Regions from separate parts of the Clostridium algidicarnis genome, predicted to be linked through region 1. Evidence: riboswitches for the same ligand, from Rfam matches in the RefSeq annotation. Region 1 holds a riboswitch; each other region holds the start of a gene.
What was found. Region 1 has a riboswitch for cobalamin ahead of hemA (glutamyl-tRNA reductase). Riboswitches for the same ligand answer to the same signal wherever they lie in the genome.
Positions count from the first base shown of each region.

Region 2: it holds a riboswitch for cobalamin, as region 1 does, so the genes downstream of both, BV55_RS0114485 (anaerobic ribonucleoside triphosphate reductase) here and hemA (glutamyl-tRNA reductase) in region 1, are expected to answer to the same signal.
Region 3: it holds a riboswitch for cobalamin, as region 1 does, so the genes downstream of both, BV55_RS0104605 (YitT family protein) here and hemA (glutamyl-tRNA reductase) in region 1, are expected to answer to the same signal.
Region 4: it holds a riboswitch for cobalamin, as region 1 does, so the genes downstream of both, BV55_RS0108330 (Ig-like domain-containing protein) here and hemA (glutamyl-tRNA reductase) in region 1, are expected to answer to the same signal.

Region 1 is NZ_JNLN01000001.1:2,412,071-2,417,769, reverse strand. Features, by position in the region: gene hemC (hydroxymethylbilane synthase) at 1-54, opposite strand, end outside; gene BV55_RS0111490 (NAD(P)-dependent oxidoreductase) at 23-775, opposite strand; gene hemA (glutamyl-tRNA reductase) at 733-1,929, opposite strand; cobalamin riboswitch at 2,069-2,239, opposite strand; gene mscL (large-conductance mechanosensitive channel protein MscL) at 2,445-2,861, shown strand; gene purD (phosphoribosylamine--glycine ligase) at 2,940-4,187, opposite strand; gene purH (bifunctional phosphoribosylaminoimidazolecarboxamide formyltransferase/IMP cyclohydrolase) at 4,202-5,699, opposite strand, start outside.
Region 2 is NZ_JNLN01000001.1:3,017,468-3,023,166, forward strand. Features, by position in the region: gene nrdG (anaerobic ribonucleoside-triphosphate reductase activating protein) at 1-22, opposite strand, end outside; gene BV55_RS0114485 (anaerobic ribonucleoside triphosphate reductase) at 58-2,367, opposite strand; cobalamin riboswitch at 2,553-2,730, opposite strand; gene BV55_RS15460 (DUF1294 domain-containing protein) at 2,929-3,231, shown strand; gene BV55_RS14975 (HAMP domain-containing sensor histidine kinase) at 3,409-5,664, opposite strand; gene BV55_RS0114495 (response regulator transcription factor) at 5,642-5,699, opposite strand, start outside.
Region 3 is NZ_JNLN01000001.1:923,504-929,202, forward strand. Features, by position in the region: gene BV55_RS0104590 (ABC transporter ATP-binding protein) at 1-160, opposite strand, end outside; gene BV55_RS0104595 (MarR family winged helix-turn-helix transcriptional regulator) at 181-648, opposite strand; gene BV55_RS0104600 (YitT family protein) at 1,128-1,976, opposite strand; gene BV55_RS0104605 (YitT family protein) at 1,998-2,888, opposite strand; cobalamin riboswitch at 3,196-3,377, opposite strand; gene BV55_RS0104610 (undecaprenyl diphosphate synthase family protein) at 3,462-4,103, opposite strand; gene BV55_RS0104615 (DEAD/DEAH box helicase) at 4,536-5,699, shown strand, end outside.
Region 4 is NZ_JNLN01000001.1:1,705,980-1,711,678, reverse strand. Features, by position in the region: gene BV55_RS0108330 (Ig-like domain-containing protein) at 1-2,066, opposite strand, end outside; cobalamin riboswitch at 2,389-2,575, opposite strand; gene proC (pyrroline-5-carboxylate reductase) at 2,810-3,622, opposite strand; gene hypD (trans-4-hydroxy-L-proline dehydratase) at 3,656-5,699, opposite strand, start outside.

The sequences.
Region 1 (5,699 bases):
TTCTGTTTGAACTTGAGCTAAGTTACTTTTCCTTGTAGCAATTTTCATATTCAATCAATTCCACTCCTAATAAATTAATTAACCTAGGATAAAACATTACCAATACTTCCCTTGAATAACCTTTATCAAAATAAAATTCGAAATCTTCATTTGAAATAAATTTTAAGATTTCTTTTTTAAAGGTTTCTCCCTTAACTATTTCCCTTATATAATTTGCAAAATCTACAAACCCATCAAGATCATTTAAAGATTTTACTATTGAGCCTGCCATGTATCTAGATATACTAGGGTTTCCTTTTTTTACATTCAATGCAAAGGTAACTTCCTTTGAACTTAGTTGCATAGGCACAACAAAGTTTCCATCTCTAAAATTATGACAAGTAACATATAGCTTACTTAAATTTTCACATTGCTTTTGTATTATTTTTGTAATATCACATTCCTCAATAGCTATAACAATTAAATGTTTATCTAAAATATAGCTTTCTTTATATGTATCTTTTATAATATTTATGCCATTTCCATGGAATTCATCAAATCTTTCATCAAAACTTGTAGCTAATACCCATACATTACAACCTTTAGCTATAAACGATTTAGTTTTAATGTATCCAGCTTCTCCTCCACCAACTATAAGTACACGGATCTTATTTGAAATTAATGATATAAAAGAAAAATCTAACGTTTCAAGGGAAGACTTTAACTCATCTTTTGAGTTAATTAAATTAGAACTTAATTCTTTAGAAGAAAAATCTTTTCTATTATCTCCTGACACTGACTATCACTTCCCTTTAATTTTTCTTCTTTCAATATTTCCATAGCTCTATGCACGTAATACTCTGAAGTGCTTTTTAGTAGTACCTCTACTAATTCCTCATTATTTTTTGTATATTTTTTTCTATTATAGCTTTTAAGTCTTTCTTTATATACATTGTTACTTGACTTAGATATTTCTTTAAAAAGTGGAGCTAACTCTCTTAACTTTTCCCAGTTCATGAATTCTTTAATGTGATCTTCTATTATATATCTGCACTTTTCCATTTGGATTTTTCTTTTATCCTTATTAGACTTATCCATTTTACTTATATCATCAATGTTATAAAGTTTAATATAATCTAATCCTTCTATTTTTGGATCTACATCTCTTGGTATGGATAAATCAAATATAGTAATTGGTTTATCTTTAACTTCATCCTTATATATAACTATATGAGGTGCTGAAGTACAACTTACTATTATATCTATATCTTTTATGAATTCATTTTTCTCGCTATAGGATATAACCTTAACTCTAGGATCATTTAAGGATATTTTATTTGGTTCTCTTACCACAATAAATAACTTAGAAAACTCAAAGTTATTTATGTATTTATAAATACGCTTTCCAACTTCACCAAATCCTATTAACATTATATGCTTTTTATTTTCTTTGATTATTTCTTTTGCTACTATAGATGCTGATGATACCGGTATTTTATATAACTTAGCTTCACTTCTAAACTTTTTACCACAGGCTATAGCCATTTGAAATAACCTTTGAAGAGAGCTCCTAATAGTATTACATTCTAGAGATACCCTGTAAGACCTTTTTACTTGACCTAATATTTGATCTTCTCCAAGGATTTTAGAATGAAAGCCACTACAGACCTCCATTAAATGCTTAACAGCATTGTATCCAGTAATCTTAAAAACATGTTCTATATATTTTTCATCCAACTCTAATAAATTAAAAATACTTTCTATTTCAATATCATCTTCATTGTTTGAATCTAAATATATTTCTGTCCTGTTACAGGTGTTTATTATTACAGCCTCTTTTGATACTTTCATCATATTTTCTAAAGCATCTTTTTCCTTGTATACCATTATAGAAAGCTTTTCCCTTATTTCAATGGGGCAACAGCTTTTTATGCCTACCATTTGAATCATTAAAATCATCTCCGAATGTCTATTTGAAAATATATAATTTTATAAAAAAATCAACATAAAAAAACCCACAGGAACTGTGAGTTTATAACTTTTATATGAAAATCAATAAATTACAAACGCCACCTCCTTCCCTCCGAAGGACTAGCTAAAGATTAAGGCAGGTCTCCTGACTTACGTTTCATTCTCTTCCAACCTTCCCAGCTTCATTGCCAGTGGCTTGGATTCGTCTTCGTATACAGTAGCGGGGGCTGTAGTGTTTTACACTTTCCCTATTAAACTTATTAAAAGTACCCTAATCTTATTATTAAATTTTACATCTATCATTATATAGTTATTTAACTAAACTTTCAAGAAGATATTTGTCTTCGAAATTTAACACGCTTACAATTTTTATAATTATTTAAATCTAAGACCTTTTATAAAGGTACTAATTTAACTTACAAATAATAATTATTGATAGGAATGTGTTTAAATGTTATAATTCTATTAACAAAAATTTAATAAGAGGTGATTTCATGTTAAAAGAGTTCAAAGAATTTGCTATGAAAGGCAATGTAACTGACCTTGCTATCGGTGTAATTATAGGTGCTGCCTTTGGTAAAATAGTTAATTCATTAGTAGCTGATATAATAATGCCTTTACTAGGACTTATTATAGGTGGTGTTAACTTTACAGACCTAAAAGTTGTTTTACGCCAATCTGCTGATCCCGAGAAAATACTAACCCTTAATTACGGTCAATTTATTCAAAATATTTTCGACTTCCTTATTATAGCTTTTTCTATTTTCTTAGTAATTAGATTAGTTAATAAATTCAAGCGAAAAGAAGAGGTTCAAGAAGAAATCAAAGAAGAACTTCCAACAACTGAAGAGGTTTTACTTACACAAATCAGAGATCTTTTAAGCAAAGATGCAACTAAAGAAATTTTATAATAATAATTTATAAAATTAAATTTAAAAAACCTATAAATATAGGCCTAAAAGTCTATACTATAGGTTTTTATTAATTATTTATATTAATCCTATATCTTTTCTATAATACATATCTTTAAAATTTATTTTGTTTACTTCCTTATAACAACGTTTTATACTATCTTCTAAATCATTTCCAAGTGTAACTAACGAAATAACCCTTCCGCCTGAAGTCTTTAAATCTTTTCCTTCTAACCTCCCACCTGATATGAATATATTTCCATCTATATTTTCATCTAAAGTTATATTAAACCCAGTATTATATTTACCTGGATATCCTAAAGATGCAATGACCAATGCGCAACTATTTTTATCTTCCCACTTAATTTCAAAACTTTTAAGTTTGCCACTGTATGCACTACAAATAACATCATAAAAATCACTCTTCATTAAAGGAAGGACTGCCTGTGATTCTGGATCTCCAAGTCTCACATTGTATTCTAATAAATATACACCTTTTTTAGTAATCATCAATCCAAAAAATAAGAATCCTTTAAATTCTATTCCTTCTTCCTTTAATCCCTTAAGTGTAGGTTTTAAAATACCTTCATTAAATTCTTTCATAACATTGTTTGTAACAAATGGATTTGGAGCTATAACACCCATCCCACCTGTATTAGGACCTTCGTTGTTATCAAATATTTGTTTATGATCCTTTGCAGATATAAAAGGAATTAATGTATCTCCATCGGTAATTGAAAGTATAGAGGCTTCCACACCTTCTAAGAACTCTTCAATTACAACCTTTTTACCAGAGCCATTAAATATATCATCAATCATAAAATCATAAATTACTTTTTCTGCCTCTTTAAAAGAATTACATATAACTACACCTTTACCAGCTGCCATGCCATCTGCCTTTATAACGCAAGGATACCTACAATCTTTTAAATACTCTAATGCCTTTGGTGCAAGGGTAAAACTTTCATATTCAGCTGTAAGTATTCCATGTTTTTTCATAAATCTTTTTGAAAAATCTTTACTTCCTTCTAAGCAAGCTGCTTTTTTTGAAGGTCCAAATATTTTAAGTCCTTCTTTATTAAACTCATCTACAATTCCCTTTATTAATAGCTCTTCTGGACCAACTATGGTAATATAAATTTCATTTTCTTTGGCAAATTTTAATAGCTCTTCTATGGTCTTTTCCCTTATGTTTTCGCATTTATTTTCCATTGCAGTACCACCATTTCCTGTGGCACAATATATCTTTTCTACCTTAGGATTTTGTGATAGCTTAAAGGCCATGGCATGTTCTCTTCCTCCAGAACCAATCAATAATATATTCATATTAGCCTCCTTTTTTAATGCTTAAAATGTCTTATGTGAGTGAGCACCATGGATACTCCAAGTTCATCACAAGCCTTAATTGAATTTTTATCTTTAATAGATCCTCCTGGTTGAATTATAGCTTTTATGCCATGGCTTGCAGCTTCTTTTACTACATCATCAAAGGGAAAGAATGCATCAGAGGCTAATACTAAAGCTCCCTTACCTCTTTCTAAAGCTTCCTGTGCTGCCCAAATCCTATTAACCTGTCCTCCGCCAATTCCTAAGGTTTTACCACCTCTTGCTACTACAATAGCATTAGACTTAACGTACTTAACTACCTTCATTGCAAAATCCATATCCTTTAATTCTTCTTCTGTAGGCACTATTTTAGTTACCACATCTAGGTCTTTAATTAAGTCCTTATCCTCTTCTTGAACTAAAAGACCACCATCTACAGATACTAAAGCATTAGTGCTTATAGGCTTATTATTACATTTAATAACTCTTAAATTTTTCTTTTTCCTTAAAACTTCAAGTGCTTCATCTTCAAAGTCAGGAGCTACAACAATTTCTAAAAATATCTCTATTAACTTTTCAGCAGTAGCCTTATCTAACTTCTTATTAAAGGCAACTACACCGCCGAATATAGATATATCATCACATTCATAGGCCTTTGTATAAGCTTCTAAGTTATCACGTCCTAAGGCAACTCCACAAGGACTATTGTGTTTTAATGCACAGCAAGCTATATCAGAAAATTCCATTACAACCTTAAAGGCGATGTCTAAATCTTTTATGTTATTATAGGATAGTTCTTTACCATTTAGTATTTCTATATTATTCATAGTACCTTCTTCTAATAAAGAATCATAATAAGCAGCCTTTTGGTGAGGATTTTCTCCATATCTTAAATCCTTAGATTTTTTATATACTAAATTTATATATTCTGGATACTCATTACTATCCTCTAATAAAAACTTACTTATAGCTCCATCATAAGCACTAGTTAAGTTAAATACCTTTCCTGCTAAAGTTTTTCGAGTATTATAACTTACATCTCCACTTAAATCTAATTCCTCTATTATAGTCTTGTAATCCTTTTTATCTGAAACTACTATTACATCCTTAAAATTCTTAGCTGCAGCTCTTAACATTGTGGGTCCACCAATATCTATAAACTCCACCTTTTCTTCAAATGTTATATTTTCTTTATACTTTTCAAAAAATGGATATAAATTAACTACAACTATATCTATTAGTTCTATATCTTTTTCCTTTAATGCTTTTATGTGAGAGGGTTCTTCCCTTTTTGCGAGTATGCCACCATGAATACTAGGATGCAAAGTTTTAACTCTTCCTTCTAGCATTTCAGGAAATCCCGTTACTTCCTCAACATCTATAGCTTCGATATTATTTTCTTTTAAATATTTTAATGTTCCTCCTGTAGATATTATCTCCACATTAATGCTCTTTAAAAACTTAGTAAAATCCACTATACCGTCCTTATCATATACACTTATTAAAGCTCTT
Region 2 (5,699 bases), 610 kb from region 1:
CAACCCTTAATTTAGTATCCATATAGAATCCCCCTATAAAATAAGTTGTTAATTTCTTTATAAATGCTTAACTCTATCTCTTTCTTCTGCTTTTTTTGCATCATTAAATCTATCTAAAGTACCTACAAGATATCCTGTTATTCTACGAATACGTTGGAATTTTACATCTTCTTCTTTTCTACCACATCCCGGGCACTGTTCCCCTATTATACCTGAATATCCGCAGACTGGATCTCTATCTAAAGGGTGATTTATAGAACCATATCCTACACCACACTCTTTCATAGTTCTAATTACCTTTTCAAAGGCTTGAAGATTCTGACTTGGATCACCATCTAACTCTACATAAGTTATATGTCCTCCATTTGTAAGTTCATGATAAGGTGCTTCTATTTTTATCTTATTAAATGCTCCTATTTCATAATAAACTGGAACATGAAAACTATTAGTATAGTACTCCCTATCCGTAACTCCTTCAATTGATCCATATATTTCTCTATCAAGTTTTACAAAACGGCCAGCAGTACCTTCAGCAGGAGTTCCTATAATAGAAAAATTAAGCTTATATTTTTCTGTTGCAAGGTCCATAGCATTTCTCATGTATGAAATAATTTCAAGTCCTAACTTTTGGGCATCCTTTGACTCTCCGTGATGACTTCCTGTTAATGCTTTAAGGCATTCACCAAGTCCTATAAATCCTGCAGATAAAGTTCCATGCTTAAGTACTTCTCCTACTTCATCTTCCCAGGATAACTTATCTGAATCTATCCAGACTCCCTGTCCCATAAGAAAAGGAAAATTCTTAACCTTTTTCTTTGATTGAATCTCAAATCTTTCTTTTAATTGATCTATAACAATATCCATTTCTTTATCAAGCTCTTCAAAAAACTTTTCTATATTTTTATTGCTTTTCAAAGCTATTCTTGGAAGATTTATGGTTGTAAAGCTAAGATTGCCCCTTCCATAAACTACTTCTTTTGACTTATCATTAATATTACTCATAACTCTTGTTCTACATCCCATATATGCTATTTCTGTATTAGGATTTCCTTCTTTGTAATATTTAAGATTAAAAGGAGCATCTATAAATGAATAATTGGGAAATAGCCTTTTTGCACTAACTCTAAAAGAAAGTTTAAATAAATCATAATTAGGATCACCTTCATTATAATTTACCCCTTCCTTAACTTTAAATATTTGAATAGGGAATATTGGCGTCTCACCATTTCCAAGTCCTCTTTCAGTAGCTAAAAGAAGATTTTTAACTACCATTCTTCCTTCCGCCGAAGTATCAGTTCCATAGTTTACAGAACTGAATGGAACCTGGGCCCCTGCACGGCTATGCATGGTATTTAAATTATGTATAAAAGCCTCCATTGCTTGATATGTGCATCTATCTGTTTCACTATTTGCCTTTCTTTTAGCAAATTCTTGAACCTTTTCTACTATACTATTATCATCTATATATTTACATAAATATTCTTTTTCAATTTTTATATATTTTTCATCATTTTCTAGAGAAGGCATAAGATCATAATCTTCTTTAATCTCTTGGAATATATTCTCAGTAAAATCTAATATATCTTCTTTTTCTGTTAATAGTTCTAAAGCATTTACAATATTTTTTCTATATAATTTCACATAGGTCTTCCTTACACCAATAGCTAACCCATAATCAAAATTTGGAATACTTTGGCCTCCATGCTGGTCATTTTGATTAGATTGAATAGCAATACAGGCTAAAGCAGAATAACTTTGAATATCCTTAGGTTCTCTTAAGTATCCATGTCCTGTGCTAAATCCATCTTTAAATAACTTAATAATATCTATCTGACAACAAGTAGTAGTAAGTGTTAAAAAATCTAAGTCATGTATGTGAATATCTCCATCCTTATGAGCTCTTGAATGCTTAGGATTTAAAACAAACATCTCATTAAATTCCTTAGCACCTTCTGAACCATATTTAAGCATAGTCCCCATGGCAGTATTTCCATCTATGTTAGCATTTTCACGTTTTATGTCATTGTCTTCTGCTTGTTTAAATGTTAAATCCTCATATACCTTCATAAGCCTTGTATTCATTTCTCTAACCCTTGTTCTTTCAGCTCTGTACAATATATAAGCTTTGGCAGTTTTTGCATATTCATTTTCTATAAGAACTTTTTCAACTATATCTTGTATCTCCTCAACAGTTGGAATATTTATTTCGTCTTCTTCTAGTAAATTCGCTACTTTTTTAGCTAAATCAAACGCTATATCATAATCATATTCATTTATAGATTTAGTGGCCTTAATCATGGCATTCGTAATCTTCTCCATATTAAAAGCTACTTCTCTACCATCTCTTTTTTTAATCTTTGTAATCATAAACATTACTTCCTTCCATAAAAAGCTTTGCTTTCTTTTTTAAACAATAACTTTTCCATCATAAAACATTTTCTAGTTTAAATCAATAGAATTAAATTAAAAAATCCTTCTGCAAATGTAGGCAGAAGGATAATAGCTAAAATTTAGATTTTAACTACCTCACCCCTCTATACTTCGTAGAGTAAACAGTGATTACAATATAGGCAGGTCTTCTGACTTTGGCTCATCAACATCTGCCCCTTCCCGATAAATCAGTGGTAATGGCAAACCTCTCTCCAGTACAGCGGCGAGACCGTTTAGGATTTTAACCTAATTCCCTTTTAAGCTACAATGTTTGTAGCCACCTATATAATTCAATATCTAGTTAATAAAATCTTATCACACACTATATATTGTGTCAATGAAGATATTTTTTATTGATTTAATTATTAAATTAGCTTTATCACAGTATTTTTAACATTTAAATTAAGGTTCTACAGGCCATTATAAAGGTTTCCACTTTACTTTTTATATTCTTTCAACTAATGATATAATTAATTAGATATACTAAAAATTTATGATATGGGGCTGATTATTATTTACAAACTTATTTTGTTTTACTTTATACTTTTAAATATCTTAGGATTTTTATCTATGTACATAGATAAATCAAGATCCAAAAAATCTCAGTGGCGAATAAGCGAAAGCACCTTAATTATTATAGCTGTTTTGGGAGGCAGTATTGGTTCTTATTTAGGCATGAAAAAGTTTAGACACAAAACCAAACACTCTAAGTTTAAATATGGCATACCTTTTATTATCTTTATTCAAATAATAATTATATTTTTAATTTTCAATAAAGATCTTTTGTCACTACTAAAATAATAGTTCTAATAAAATTACTTATTTGTAAAAATAAGTAATGCAAAAAGAGGAGAACTATCTCCTCTTTTTAGTAATATAATCATACTTAAGTACTAGTGAATTATTATCTTTAGATTAAGTTCATTTATCTGGAAGTGTTAATAATGATAACTCTCTATAATGATTAGCTTAACTATATTAAATCTTGGGAAATTCTATAATCACTTTAAATAAGTCTCCATCTACGCTAACTCTAAAATCTCCCCCTTGAAGCTTTGTTAAATTATTTGAAATAGCAAGGCCTAGTCCAGATCCTTCAGTATTTCTAGATTGATCTCCTCTTTTAAATCTTTCTAGTATCTCATCTTCATTAAAATCTATTTCAAAAGCTGATATATTTTTTATAGTTATAACTACTTTATTATCTATATCTTCTATATTAATATAAACTCTTGTATTTTCTAATGAATATTTTAAAGCATTACTAATTTGATTTTCTAATATCCTCCAGGTCTTTTTACCATCTACCATTATATATAATTTCTCTTTAGGAAGATTAATCTTAAAATCTAAAGAGCTTTCCTTGATTTTTTCCTCAAATTCTGCTAAAGCTTGTTTTAAAAGTGATGTTATATCTACCTTTTCTATATTAAGCTCCACCTCTCCGCTAGCAGCTTTTGATGCTTCAAAAAGATCTTCTATAAGAATTTTCAGCCTTTCAGACTTTCTTTCTAAAACCTTTATATAATCCATTCTTTCCTCTTTAGTCAAATCCTCATTTTTAATTAAATCTACATAGGTTATTATAGAAGTTAGAGGAGTCTTTAAATCGTGAGACACATTAGTTATAAGTTCTGTCTTCATCCTTTCACTTTTTACCTCACTATCAATAGACTCTTTAAGTCCACTCTTCATATTGTTTATATTATGAGAAAGGTCTTTTAAAATTCCCTTGCCACCTTCATCAATAACATAATTTAAATCTCCATTAGCGATTTTAAAACTACCAACTACTATCTTATTTAGATAATTTGCAGATTTTACTACATATAATATAACTGAAATTATATAGGTCAGTATATATATGACTAAAATTAATGTTATAAAATCACTAGATCCACGTCTAGATCCACGTAAAGATAACATTGATACCATAAATATAAATGTTAAGATTAAAAATATTGCTATCTTAATTCCTGTAGATTTTATAAGAAATACCTCTTCTACTGCACTCTTTACTATTTTATTTAATCCGTTTATCATCTTATATATTAAACTTTTCCTTCGAAGAAGCTCTTTAATCCCTAATTCTTTTACTTCAATTATGCTTCCATAAGTAAATGCCATTAAATAATAGGTACCTATCATAGCTATTCCTAAAAGTATTGTATACACTGGCTCTTTTAAAGACTCATAAGCGGTAATAATAATTGAAACTAATCCTATACACAATATTACAAGTTGAAATTCAATGTATATTCTACTATATATTCTCTCAAGAATACTTTTATCTTTGTTTTTATCTTTTCTTTGAATATTTAGATATATTAAAGCTAAGATTGATAAGGTAACAAGAACTGCTGATAAAAGAATCGCTTTTTCCACCAATGCTTTGGATTTTAACTTATTATAATTTTCTTTTCCTAAACTTATTTCATCTTCATAAATAAAACTTTTTGGTACAAAATAAGATATTTTCAAATTTTTATTTTCTGTATTTCTATAATTGAAACTATCATTGTTAATAATATTTTTTAGTTGTTCTTTAGTAAAATTGGAATCTGCACTTTCAAGTACATTTTTCTTGTTTTCTATATTTAAAATTAAATAAAAATCACTATCATTTTTTAAATTACTAATAGTTTCCTCATTTAAATCATCTTCTATATTAGTGTTAAGTCTATCTCCACTATTATCTTCTATAATATATTTTATATTTGGAAATCTATTAATAATATTTAATTTATTATTATATTCCTCTATCCTTACATCTAACATATCTTTTCTTATTTCTTCTTCTGTTTTTAAAATATCCTTTTTAGCCTTTTCTATATCTTTTTCTTTATTACTTAAGATAAATTGTAATTCATCTTTACTTTCATGGACCTTTGCACTATTTATCTTATATTCATATGAACTCTCTATCCTTTCAATAGCATTTTCATACTCTTGTAAATTCTTTTTAAGATTTATATCCACATATTTTTCTTGTAAATTTATAGGATTTCTTACTTCTTCCTCACTCTTGTATACTTCAAAGCTATCTACAACTGCATAATTTAAATCATTAAATGGATTTTTGAATTTATTTGTTTCATAAAAATTTTGACTTTTTACACTGTCATAATTTTTTAATATATATATACCCATGAAAGCTAATAAAATTAGGCTAACTGTTAAAATTACAACTGATATAAATCTTAATATCTTACTACTTTTCAATTTTGTAGCCAATACCCCACACCACCTTTAAATATCTTGGATCACTT
Region 3 (5,699 bases), 1.5 Mb from region 1:
TTAATATATAGTCTGTATCTCCATTTACTATCCCATTATTTACTATATCTGACATCAATGTAGGTAAATATAACTCAGAAAGGGACTGGAAAAATACCAATACAAGTACCAAAATTATAGGTACTTTGAATGGCTTTAAATTTTTAAATAACTTAATCATAAGTAATCATCTCCAACAATTTAAATTTTTGTATTATTAACATTTAGCTTTATATCACAGGAATCCATAAGATTATCCCTTACTTGCATTAATAACCGTCTTAGTAACATCTGCTCTTCTTGTGTAAAATTACTAAAACATTCTTTGTCTATGGTTCTCATAACTTCGTGAACATCTTTCCAGGCTTCTTCCCCTTGCTCAGTTATATATACCCTTGATATTCTTTGATCTAATGAATCTTGACGACGTTCCACAAGTTTAGCTTTTTCCATTCTTTTAAGCATCACAGTAATAGTCGCAGGTTTAATATTAAGTTTCTTAGCTAATTCTTTTTGACTTTGGCCATTTTCCTTTGATAATGCTAATAACATTGGTGGTTGACCAGGATAAATTCCAATTTCATCAAGTAACATATGTGTACGATGATAGTGAAATCTTATGACTTGGTAAAATGTGTTGTATAAAGAATCGTGATCATAACTATCCATTTAACTCCTCCTAACTAGTTAGCCGACTAACTATAATAAATATTATCACCTATATATATATTAGTCAATAACCTTTTATCATAAATCTTTTAACAAGTTATTAACATTAGTAAATTATTATTAATGTATACGTAACCATGCTATTGCACATTCTTCACACTTAATTTTAACACTTACTTCCTTTTAATTATTGCAAATATTTATCTTTGTATTTTTGTATAGCATTTAATTTAAAAACTTCTCGCTAATCTTTGATTAGTCCTCTAACTATAAATTTATATTTTTATACTATATTAAGCTACCATAATTTATCCCCTGGTTGAGCTTTAATATTAATAAATGTACTCTGTAAAGCAAAGAACTCCGCTAATATAAAAACACTCCTAATCAAAATAGCCTTGCTATATAAATAATTAAAAAACTACAAAATAAAAAGAGAAAAGCCTAAACTTTTCTCTTAGTTCTTTCTTGTAATTTGGTTAAATACCTATCTTAAATCCCTCACCTATAGCCTCATGAACACTTCTAACTATTATAAAAGCATCCTTATCTATTCCTTTAATATACTTATTTAATTTTATTACCTCTCTTCTATCTAGAACCGTAGTTATAACCTCTTTTGTTTCTTCTGTATATCCTCCATTGGCAGAATATATTGTAATTCCTCTTTCTAATTCATCCATAATATATTTTTTGACTTTATCACCATTTGAACTTATAACCACAACTTCTTTACATATATTAAAGCCTTCAATTACTGAGTCAATTACAAAGCTATTTATAATAACTCCAAGTAATGCATACATACCAATTCTTAAACCAAAGGTAGCTCCAGCCATAAGCGTTATTGTGAAATCTGATATTAATAAGGCTACCCCCATATTAATGTTAAAAATCTTATTTATTATTTTAGCAATTATATCAGTGCCACCAGTAGATGCATTTTGATAAAATATGATGCCCATACCTATACCAGTCATTAATATACCAAATATTAATTCTATAATCATATCGTTTACTAAAGGCCCACTTAAAGGCCATAGCTTTTCCATTATCCATATCATGCCTGAAAGTTCTAAACTTGTATATATAGTTTTTGCTCCAAAGGCCTTTCCTATGATTAAGAAGCCTACGGTAAATAAGATTAAATTCATCATCATCATCAAAGCACCAACAGGGAACTTAGGTAAATAATAATTAATTATTAAACCAAGTCCATTAACTCCTCCAGTAGCTAAATTATTAGGCATAAGAAAAAAGTACATACCTGATGCCACCATTAAATTACCTATACTTATAAAAATTAATTCCTTTCCCTTCTCTCTCATAATACCCCCCCTATAATTTTATTATATAACCGATCGTAAAAATCCATTTCCGTGAACATCTGCCGCTTCCGAAACTGAAATAAGAGCTGACTCATCTATTTCTTCTACTAATTTTTGAACCATATTTAATTCATTTTCACTAACTACACAGTATATTATCTTCCTTTTGACACCAGTATATGCCCCCTCACCGTAAAGGAAGGTAGTGCCTCTTCCTATCTTTTTAATTATGCAATCTGATACTTCTTCTTCCTTAGACGTAACTATTAATAATATCTTTTTCTTATTAAAGCTATTTAAAACCTTATCTATAACCACTGATTTTATATACATCAATAATAAAGTATAAAGTGTTAATGTAAGATTTGTAACGAAGATTCCCATCATTGCAATTACACCATTTAGAGCAAAGTATAAAGTGGACATTTTCATTCCATTTCTTTTTCGAAGGATTATAGCTACTATGTCAGTCCCTCCTTGAGAGGCACCTTGTTTAAATATCATTCCCATTCCTATTCCACTCACAACGGCTCCTGCTAAAGTTGATATAAAAATATCCTCTATTTTAAGTACACTTACCATATCCTTTGTTAAAACTAAAAATATAGACATTGATACCATTCCAATAAAACTTAAAACTACAAACTCTCTATTTACTAACTTATACCCTATAATAAATACCGGTATATTAATAATAAAAACCCAATACCCTGAAGGTATATTTGATACATATTGTAAGATAAGAGATATCCCTGCAGCTCCTCCACTTAAAAGTCTATGAGGTATTATAAATGCATTGATTGCAATAGAATAAAGGAAACTTCCTATTAAAATATTAATTACCTTAACGTACCATTCCTTTTCCTTTTCTTTTTCTTTTCTGATTTCTCTGTGACTTTTGATTTTACTCATTTAGATATTCTCCCCACATATTTTTTTTACTAAGCTATAGTATCAACAATTTCCATGATGCTAACATCTCCTAAAAGATATAAACTAATCTCTATACTTTCTTACCACTAATGCTTAAATTGAAAAAGTTATTAGTTACATTAATGATGATAGATACTAAATGACTCATAAAAATTAAATAAATAAAACCTCCGTAAAACGGAGGCATAAAGTATCTAATCTTATGAATCAATAAGCTCAATAATTACACAACAAAAAAATCAGTATTATTAATACTTATTATTCATGGCTTTGCTTCCCTCCGAAGTCCCATACATTGTCTAAGGCAGGTCTCCTGACTCACGGGTCATCCTTCACCATCCTTCCCAGAGAAAGAGATAATCTCCAGTGGATTTGGTTTTGTCGCCGTATACAGTAGCGGGGGCTGTAGTGGATCTTCACCACTTTCCCTATTAAACCTAAAAAGGTACCTAAAACAATTATTATTTTATTATGCTACGCTTTAATTATATCAGTTATTTATGCTCTATTCAACAGGTTACAATCAGTGAAGTCTTTATATTTAATATCCTATTATCCCCCAAGAGTTATATCTTGAGCATCATACCAATTTATTGCATCATAAAAATGTTTTTCTTTAAAATTTGGCCAATAATCTTCTATTATATAAAAATCAGAATAAATAGACTGCACTGGAAGAAATCCACTTAATCTTCTTCGTCCTCCCCACCTTATAATTAAATCCATTTTTGAAACATCGTAAGATTGAATTTGATTTGTAATGTTATTGCTTACACTTTTAGACCTCTTTAGATGCTCAAGATCCCACTTCCAACTATAATTAACAAGAAAATTAACCTTCATTCCTCCCTTCCCAAAGACCCTCCTTGTAGTATAAGGAAGCAATTCTTTTGGAAACATTGGAGATTTAGTATTTCCTACTACAAGAAGTTCAGCATCCTCCTTTAAAAGTATGTTTACAGAATTAATACAAGCCTCTGTAAATGCCTTTATTTGTTCCCTTGGTCTTTTAGTATTATCTACTGTAAATCCATAATAGGTTATCTCTTTAATTCCTAGTTTTTCACATAACTTAAAAAGTAATAATCCAGGATCAATACCTGATTTATATCCGCTTTCTTTAGATAAGCCTTTATCTATAGCCCATCTTCTATTGCCATCTGGAATTATTCCTATGTGATTTGGTATTCTCATTGCTTTCACCTCAAATGTTCCATATATTACACAAGTATAAATTAATAGTTACTTTTTATAATAAATACTCTGCCTTTTATATTATTAACATCCATAGAAAATTTAACCACATAAGTTGTGTATTATTTAATATATTTTAGGGAAATCCATTAGTTTGTGTTATTATATTAAAGTCGTAAAATATTATCACCCTTATAAAAATACAAATATAAATATCTTTTACTATAATTAAATATTATGATTTTTAAAACTGTGAATTTTATTGATATTTATCAACAATAATATATACTAAAATACGTAATTAAAAATGGTGGTTTCTTAAATGTTGTATTATCATAATAATGATTGTTTAGTTTAAAATAAAATTACACAATGTCATTTAATAGATTTAGCTCATTTAAAACTTAGAATATCCACCTTTAAGGAGAAAAAATGTTATTTGAAAACTTAAATATTATAACCCCAATAAAAAAGGCTTTAAAACTTGAAGGATATGAAAAGCCAACACCTATACAAGAGCAGTCTATTCCCCCTATACTTAATGGAAGAGACTTTCTAGGTTGTGCACAAACTGGTACTGGTAAAACAGCTGCCTTTGCTATACCTATACTTCAGCTTATGATTAATAAAGAAAACCCTAAGTCAAAATCCAACCATATTAAGGCACTTATACTTGCTCCTACTAGAGAACTTGCTATTCAAATTGGTGAAAGCTTTGAATCTTACGGGAAATATATAGACCTTAAAACCTTAGTTATCTTTGGTGGCGTATCTCAAAATCCACAAACTAATGCATTAAAATCTGGAGTGGATATTTTGGTTGCAACACCTGGAAGATTAATTGACCTGGTTAATCAAAAGTTTATTGATCTACATCGTGTAGAGTTCTTTGTCCTTGATGAGGCAGATTGCATGCTTGATATGGGTATGATACATGATGTAAAAAAAATCATAACAAGATTACCTGTAACTAGGCAAAACATGTTGTTTTCAGCAACTATGCCAAACGAGATTAAAAAATTAGTGGATTCCATCTTAAAAGATCCAGTTAAAGTTGCAGTAGCACCTGTTTCTTCTACTATTGATACTGTTGATCAATCAGTATACTTTGTTTCAAAAAAGAATAAAAGATCATTACTAATTCACTTATTGGAAGACAAATCTATTGTTTCTGCTCTAGTATTTTCAAGAACAAAGCACGGAGCAAATAAGATAACTGAAGACCTAGTTAAGGCAGGAATAAATGCTCAAGCTATACATGGAAATAAGTCACAATCTGCAAGGCAATTAGCTTTAAGCAATTTTAAAGAAGGCAAAACAAGAGTTTTAGTTGCAACAGATATAGCCGCAAGAGGCATTGATATAGACCATTTATCTCATGTTATTAACTTTGATTTAACTAATGTACCAGAAACCCATGTCCACAGAATCGGAAGAACTGGTAGAGCTGGTTTAAATGGAATAGCAATATCCTTTTGTGATGAGGAAGAATTTGCATATCTTAAAGATATAGAGCATCTTATAGAAAAATCTATCCCAGTTGTAAAAGACCATCCTTATGCTATAAATATAACAGCGCCAATAATTAATAATGAC
Region 4 (5,699 bases), 710 kb from region 1:
GATTCAAAGGTTCCGTCAGGTTTTTGCGAAGCTTTCATTGTAGTAATAATTGTACTTATAGCATTATCAACCCCTTTAATTTCAGGGTGAGAAGCTAATGCTATAAGGGCCATACCATTAGACTCTATATTGCTATAGGTATTACTTGTATTTTTATTATTAAGTATTAAATCTATTAATGCATTAATAGCAAGTTCTTTATCATAATCAGCTTTTGCAGTTTCTAAAGCTATTATAGAATATGCTAGTATAGCAGGCGCATCAATATCTAATTCTTCATTCATTATGAATTGGCCTTGAAACTTTCCAACTTCTTTTCTTTGGGATTTAACTAGCGATTTTATATAATCTTTCCCTTTATAAGCTTTAGGATCTTTCCCTGAACCAACCAATGCCAATATATTTTGAGCATATATCAACGAAGATTCTCCTATTTTTATATAAACCTTGTCTAATATCTTTTGATCTACATTAACCTTACTTAAGGCAATTGGAACCATAGATTCTACAGTTTCCATTTCATAAAACTTCTTTAAATTTTCGATTTCATTTTTTATTTTTGCCTTATCTTCCACACTTATGTCTTCTAATGAACTAGGCTTTTTAATATTAAAGCTTTTTGCTATCTTTATATTCTGATCATTATCTAGTTGTGCAAATACTGTTATAATACCTTCTTTGCGTGCTTTTAAAAATCCATCGTTATCAATTGAAGCTAGCTTTTTATTATCCACACTCCAAATCAAATTTGCATTTTTAATATCTTCGCCATCCTGGTCTTTTACCATAGATTTTAAAGGTATGCTATCTCCAATTTCTATAGATTCTTCAGTATTTAATATTTCTATAGATTTTGCTACAGGAGAATACACACTTATACTTATATCACTACTTATATCTTCATTCCCTTTTATCAAAGCATGAACATTAGTTGTTCCGTGAATTTTAGCTTTTAATATACCTTTTTCGTCTATGGATGCAATATTTTCATCATCTATAGTCCATATAATTTCATTACCTTGTACTATATCTTTATCTTTATCTAAAATCTTTGTTTCTAAAGATAGAGTTTTACCTTCTTTAATAGAAGTATTAGCTGCTACTATCTCTATAGAATTCGCTTCTTTTTGTTCTTGCTTTACTGTCTTATATGCTGACTTGCCCGTTTCCATACTCTTTAAAGCTAGTATTGAAAGAGATGTGGCTTCATTTTCTGAAACTTTTCTATAAGTACTATTGAATATAAACTTGTCTTCTTCTTTAAAAGATAATAGAGCTGTTAAAAGATTTGTACCATCTTTAACCCATTCATCCTCTAGTGGATTTTCCCCAAGTGCTACAAGGGCATGTATTACCATAGCTGTAGCTACTGCATTTCCTTCTGAATCTGAATCATCATCTGCTAAAGAATTAATTGAAAAACTACCATCATAAAGCTGTTCACTTTTTAAATATTCCTTTAACTCTTCAATTAACGCATTAACACCTTCTACATCTTTATGTGAAGATAAAGCAATTATTGCAAGAGATGTTTTTACAACATTGTCATCAAAACTCTTACCTTCTTCAGATTCTTTTGCAAAGCTCATTAATAACTTAACTGCTGATACTTTATTATATTCAGCCTTAGTCATGTCCATTGCAATAATGGCATTTGCCATATTTTCAGGATATGAATCTTCCTGCTCATTATTTACTACAAAAAGTCCACTTTCTGTTTGTCCATCTAAGACTTCTTTTACATAATTTTTGCCTTCATAATCTTCAGGATTCTTACCTGCTGCAACTAAATTTATAATATTCTTTGGATAAGTTTTAAGACTCTTATATTCATAAATATTTATTTTATTTGAATCTATATTTTCCCCTAATAAATTTAAGGCTAATGTATCATTATCTTCATACTTTGAAAGTGACTTTATATTACCTTTTGTTGTTTCTATAGCTTCTTCTATTAAATCTTCCTTGTCTTCTGCCAAAGCTTTAACCGGAACATATGATATGATATTTAAAAGTATAGAAAAAATTAAAACGATACTTAAAGATTGGAATTTATTTCTTTTCATACTAACACCCTTTCTTTGTTTAAGATTAAAACGATTTTTTAATTTCAGTTTTTAATACCTCCTTATTAGATAAACTCATTTACCTAAATTTATGTTATTTATATAAAAGGTCCTAGTTAAAAGCAAAATGCACCTATCACTTAGCTTTTCACTGTGAATAGGTGCATTAAAATTATTCTATAATAATAAAAAACCTTAGCTTTAAAGGCTAAGGTTTAACTAATATATACAAACCCTATATAAATATACTTATAGTATAATAGTAAACTTATATAGAAATCTTAATATCTTGTGTTAAACCTTTAATCGGAAGGCCCCTACTACACTTTCAACTAGTTAGATGTCCTGACTTATGGTTCATAGCATCCTTCCGCCTTCCCAGAAAAATAAATTCCAGTGACTTTATAATAACATTGAAGTAGCTCCCCAAATACAGTGGCCGTACCGTCCAGGATTTTAACCTGGTTCCCTTTTAACTTATATAATCTTATAAATTCGTAGTTGATTTAGTCTTATTTAATTTTCTATATCTATTTTAATATATTTAATAGTTTATTCAAAACTTGTTAACTTTTATATAAGCAATCTAGCTCCTTGCTATAAGGTCTAACTTCTATTTACTCTTTATATATTAACAATATATTAACGACTTTAAAAAAACTCCCAAAGGAGTTTTTTTTAAGTTATATAAACAAGATTCTAAACTTCTAACAGCATCTTAATTATTTCCATAAATGCATACCTTATTTTAAATTAGACATCTCAATAGACTTTTTAGTACAGTTTCTCATAGCTGAAATAACTGCTGTTCTTAGTCCCTTTTCTTCAAGAGTTGCTACAGCCTCTATGGTTGTGCCACCTGGAGAACAAACCATATCTTTTAAAGCTCCTGGATGCATCCCTGTTTCTAATACCATTTTTGCAGACCCGTATACTGCTTGAGCTGCGAACTTATAAGCTTGGTTCCTTGGCATGCCATCTAATACTGCAGCATCCGCCATAGCCTCTATAAACATATACACATAAGCTGGCGCTGATCCACTTACAGCGGTTACCACATCCATTAATTTTTCACCAACTATTTCTGCTTTCCCAAAGCTTTCAAATATAGTAACCATATACTCTAATTCTTCTTTAGTTACCATGTCATTAGGACATATTGCAGACATACCTTCTCCAACAAGTGCTGGAGTATTAGGCATTACTCTAATTACCTTTAACTTTCTCCCAAATGTTTCTTCTGTGCCCTTAATATCTTTTCCCGCTGCAATAGTTACAATTATTACATCTTCTTTTACTACATCTTTTATTTGATTAATTATCACCTTGTATAAATTTGGTTTTACGGATAATATTAATATATCTGAAATTTTAGCAACCTCATTATTATCAGTAGTTGTATTAATATTATACTTTTCTTTAGCTGCGTTTAAACTTTTCTCATTTAAATCTCCAACTATTATGCTATCTGAAGAAACTATATTACTTTTAATAATTCCTCCCACCATAGCAAGTCCCATGTTTCCACATCCTATAAATCCTATTGTCTTTTTCATAATTACATCCCCTTATATTTTAACAGAGCTACACTATGCAAAGGTTTGTTCAGTTCTGTCAATTATTTCATTTTGTAATACCTTATCAAGATTATTGAAATAGTCACTGTATCCTGCAACTCGTACTATAAGATTTTTGTATTCATCAGGGCTTTTTTGTGCCTCTATTAGTACTTCTTTGTTCACTACATTAAATTGAATATGGTGTCCATCTAATTTAAAGTATGACCTTACTAAATCTGCCATATTATTAAGACCCTTTTCTCCCTCTACAACGGATGGTGTAAACTTTTGATTTAACAAAGTTCCACCTGTTTTTAGATGATCCATCTTAGCTGCTGATTTAATAACTGCTGTAGGCCCTTTTAAGTCTGCCCCTTTTTCTGGTGAAATCCCTTCTGAAAGTGGAACATAAGCCTTTCTTCCATTTGAAGTTGCTCCTATAACCGATCCAAAATAAACATGGCATGTAGTTGGGAGCATATTTATTTTAAACACTCCACCCTTACCATTTTTCCTACCATCTACTTCTTTAAAGAATGCTTCAAATATCTCCTTCATTACGTCATCTGCATAGTCATCATCATTTCCGTACTTAGGAGTTCTGTCTTTTAAAAGTTTTAACACATCTTCATGGCCCTCAAAATTATCCTTTAATGTTTCAGCCAATTCATCCATAGTTATATTCTTTTTATCAAATACTTGATACTTTATAGCTGTTAGAGCATCTGTGATTGTACCTATGCCGACACCTTGTATATAACTAACATTGTATCTAGCACCACCTGCATTATAGTCTTTTCCATTGGAAATGCAATCAGACGTTACAATTGAAAGAAATGGTACTGGCATCATAGTTGCATATATTCTTTCAATAACCCTATTACCTCTTACTTTAATATCAATAAAATGCTTAAGTTGTTTTTTGTATGCTTCAAATAGTTCATCATAAGTTTTAAGTTCATTAACATTTCCTGTTTCAATTCCTAACTTTTCACCAGTCATAACATCAATACCATTATTTAAAGTTATTTCCAATATCTTTGGTAAATTAAAGTATCCTGTAAGAATATATGCTTCCTTACCAAAGGCACCGGTTTCAACACATCCACTATTTCCACCACATCTAGCATCTTCTAAAGATTTGCCTGCATTAATAAGTTCTTGAATTACAGCATCAGTATTAAACATAGATGGTTGACCCCATCCTTTTCTTGAAATCTCACAAGCTCTTTTAACAAACTTTTGTGGACTCTTCTTACTTATTTGAACATTTGAACTTGGTTGTAAAAGTTTCATTTCATCTATAACATCTAATAGAATATAACTTACATCATTAATTCCATCTGACCCATCAATCTTCACTCCACCTACATTAATGTTAGCAAAGTCTGTATAGGTTGCACTTTCCTTTAATGTTATTCCAACCTTTGGTGGTGCAGGTTGATTATTAAATTTAACCCAAAAGCATTGTAATAGTTCTTCTGCCTCATCATGAGTTAATGTACCCTCTTCAATTTCTCTTTCATAAAAAGGATTTAAATGTTGATCTAATCTTCCTGGATTATAAGCATCCCATGGATTTAATTCAGAAATAACACAAAGATGAACGAACCAATACATTTGAAGCGCCTCTCTAAAGTTTCTTGGAGCATTTGCTGGAACATGACTACACACCTTAGAAATTTCAAGAAGCTCTTCCTTAGCTACTAAATCAGTTTCTTTTTCTGCAAGTTCTTTTGCATACTCAGAATAACGTTTACCTAGTATCATTATTGCATCGCAAGCTATACTCATAGCTTCCAACTGATTCTTTTTATCTAAAGCTTCATTATCCTCGTTAAAATCAAGACTTTTTATGGACTCGTCAATATCTTTTTTAAAATCTAAGAATCCTTTTTTATATATCTTATCATCACAAACCGTATGTCCAGGACCTCTTTGTTCCATAAACTCTGTAAATATACCTGCCTTATAACAAGCTTTCCATTCTTCTGTCATATTTTCTAATATCTTATGTCTTATTGATCTCTTTTCCCAAAAAGGAATTATAACGTCTTTTTGAATCTTTACATCT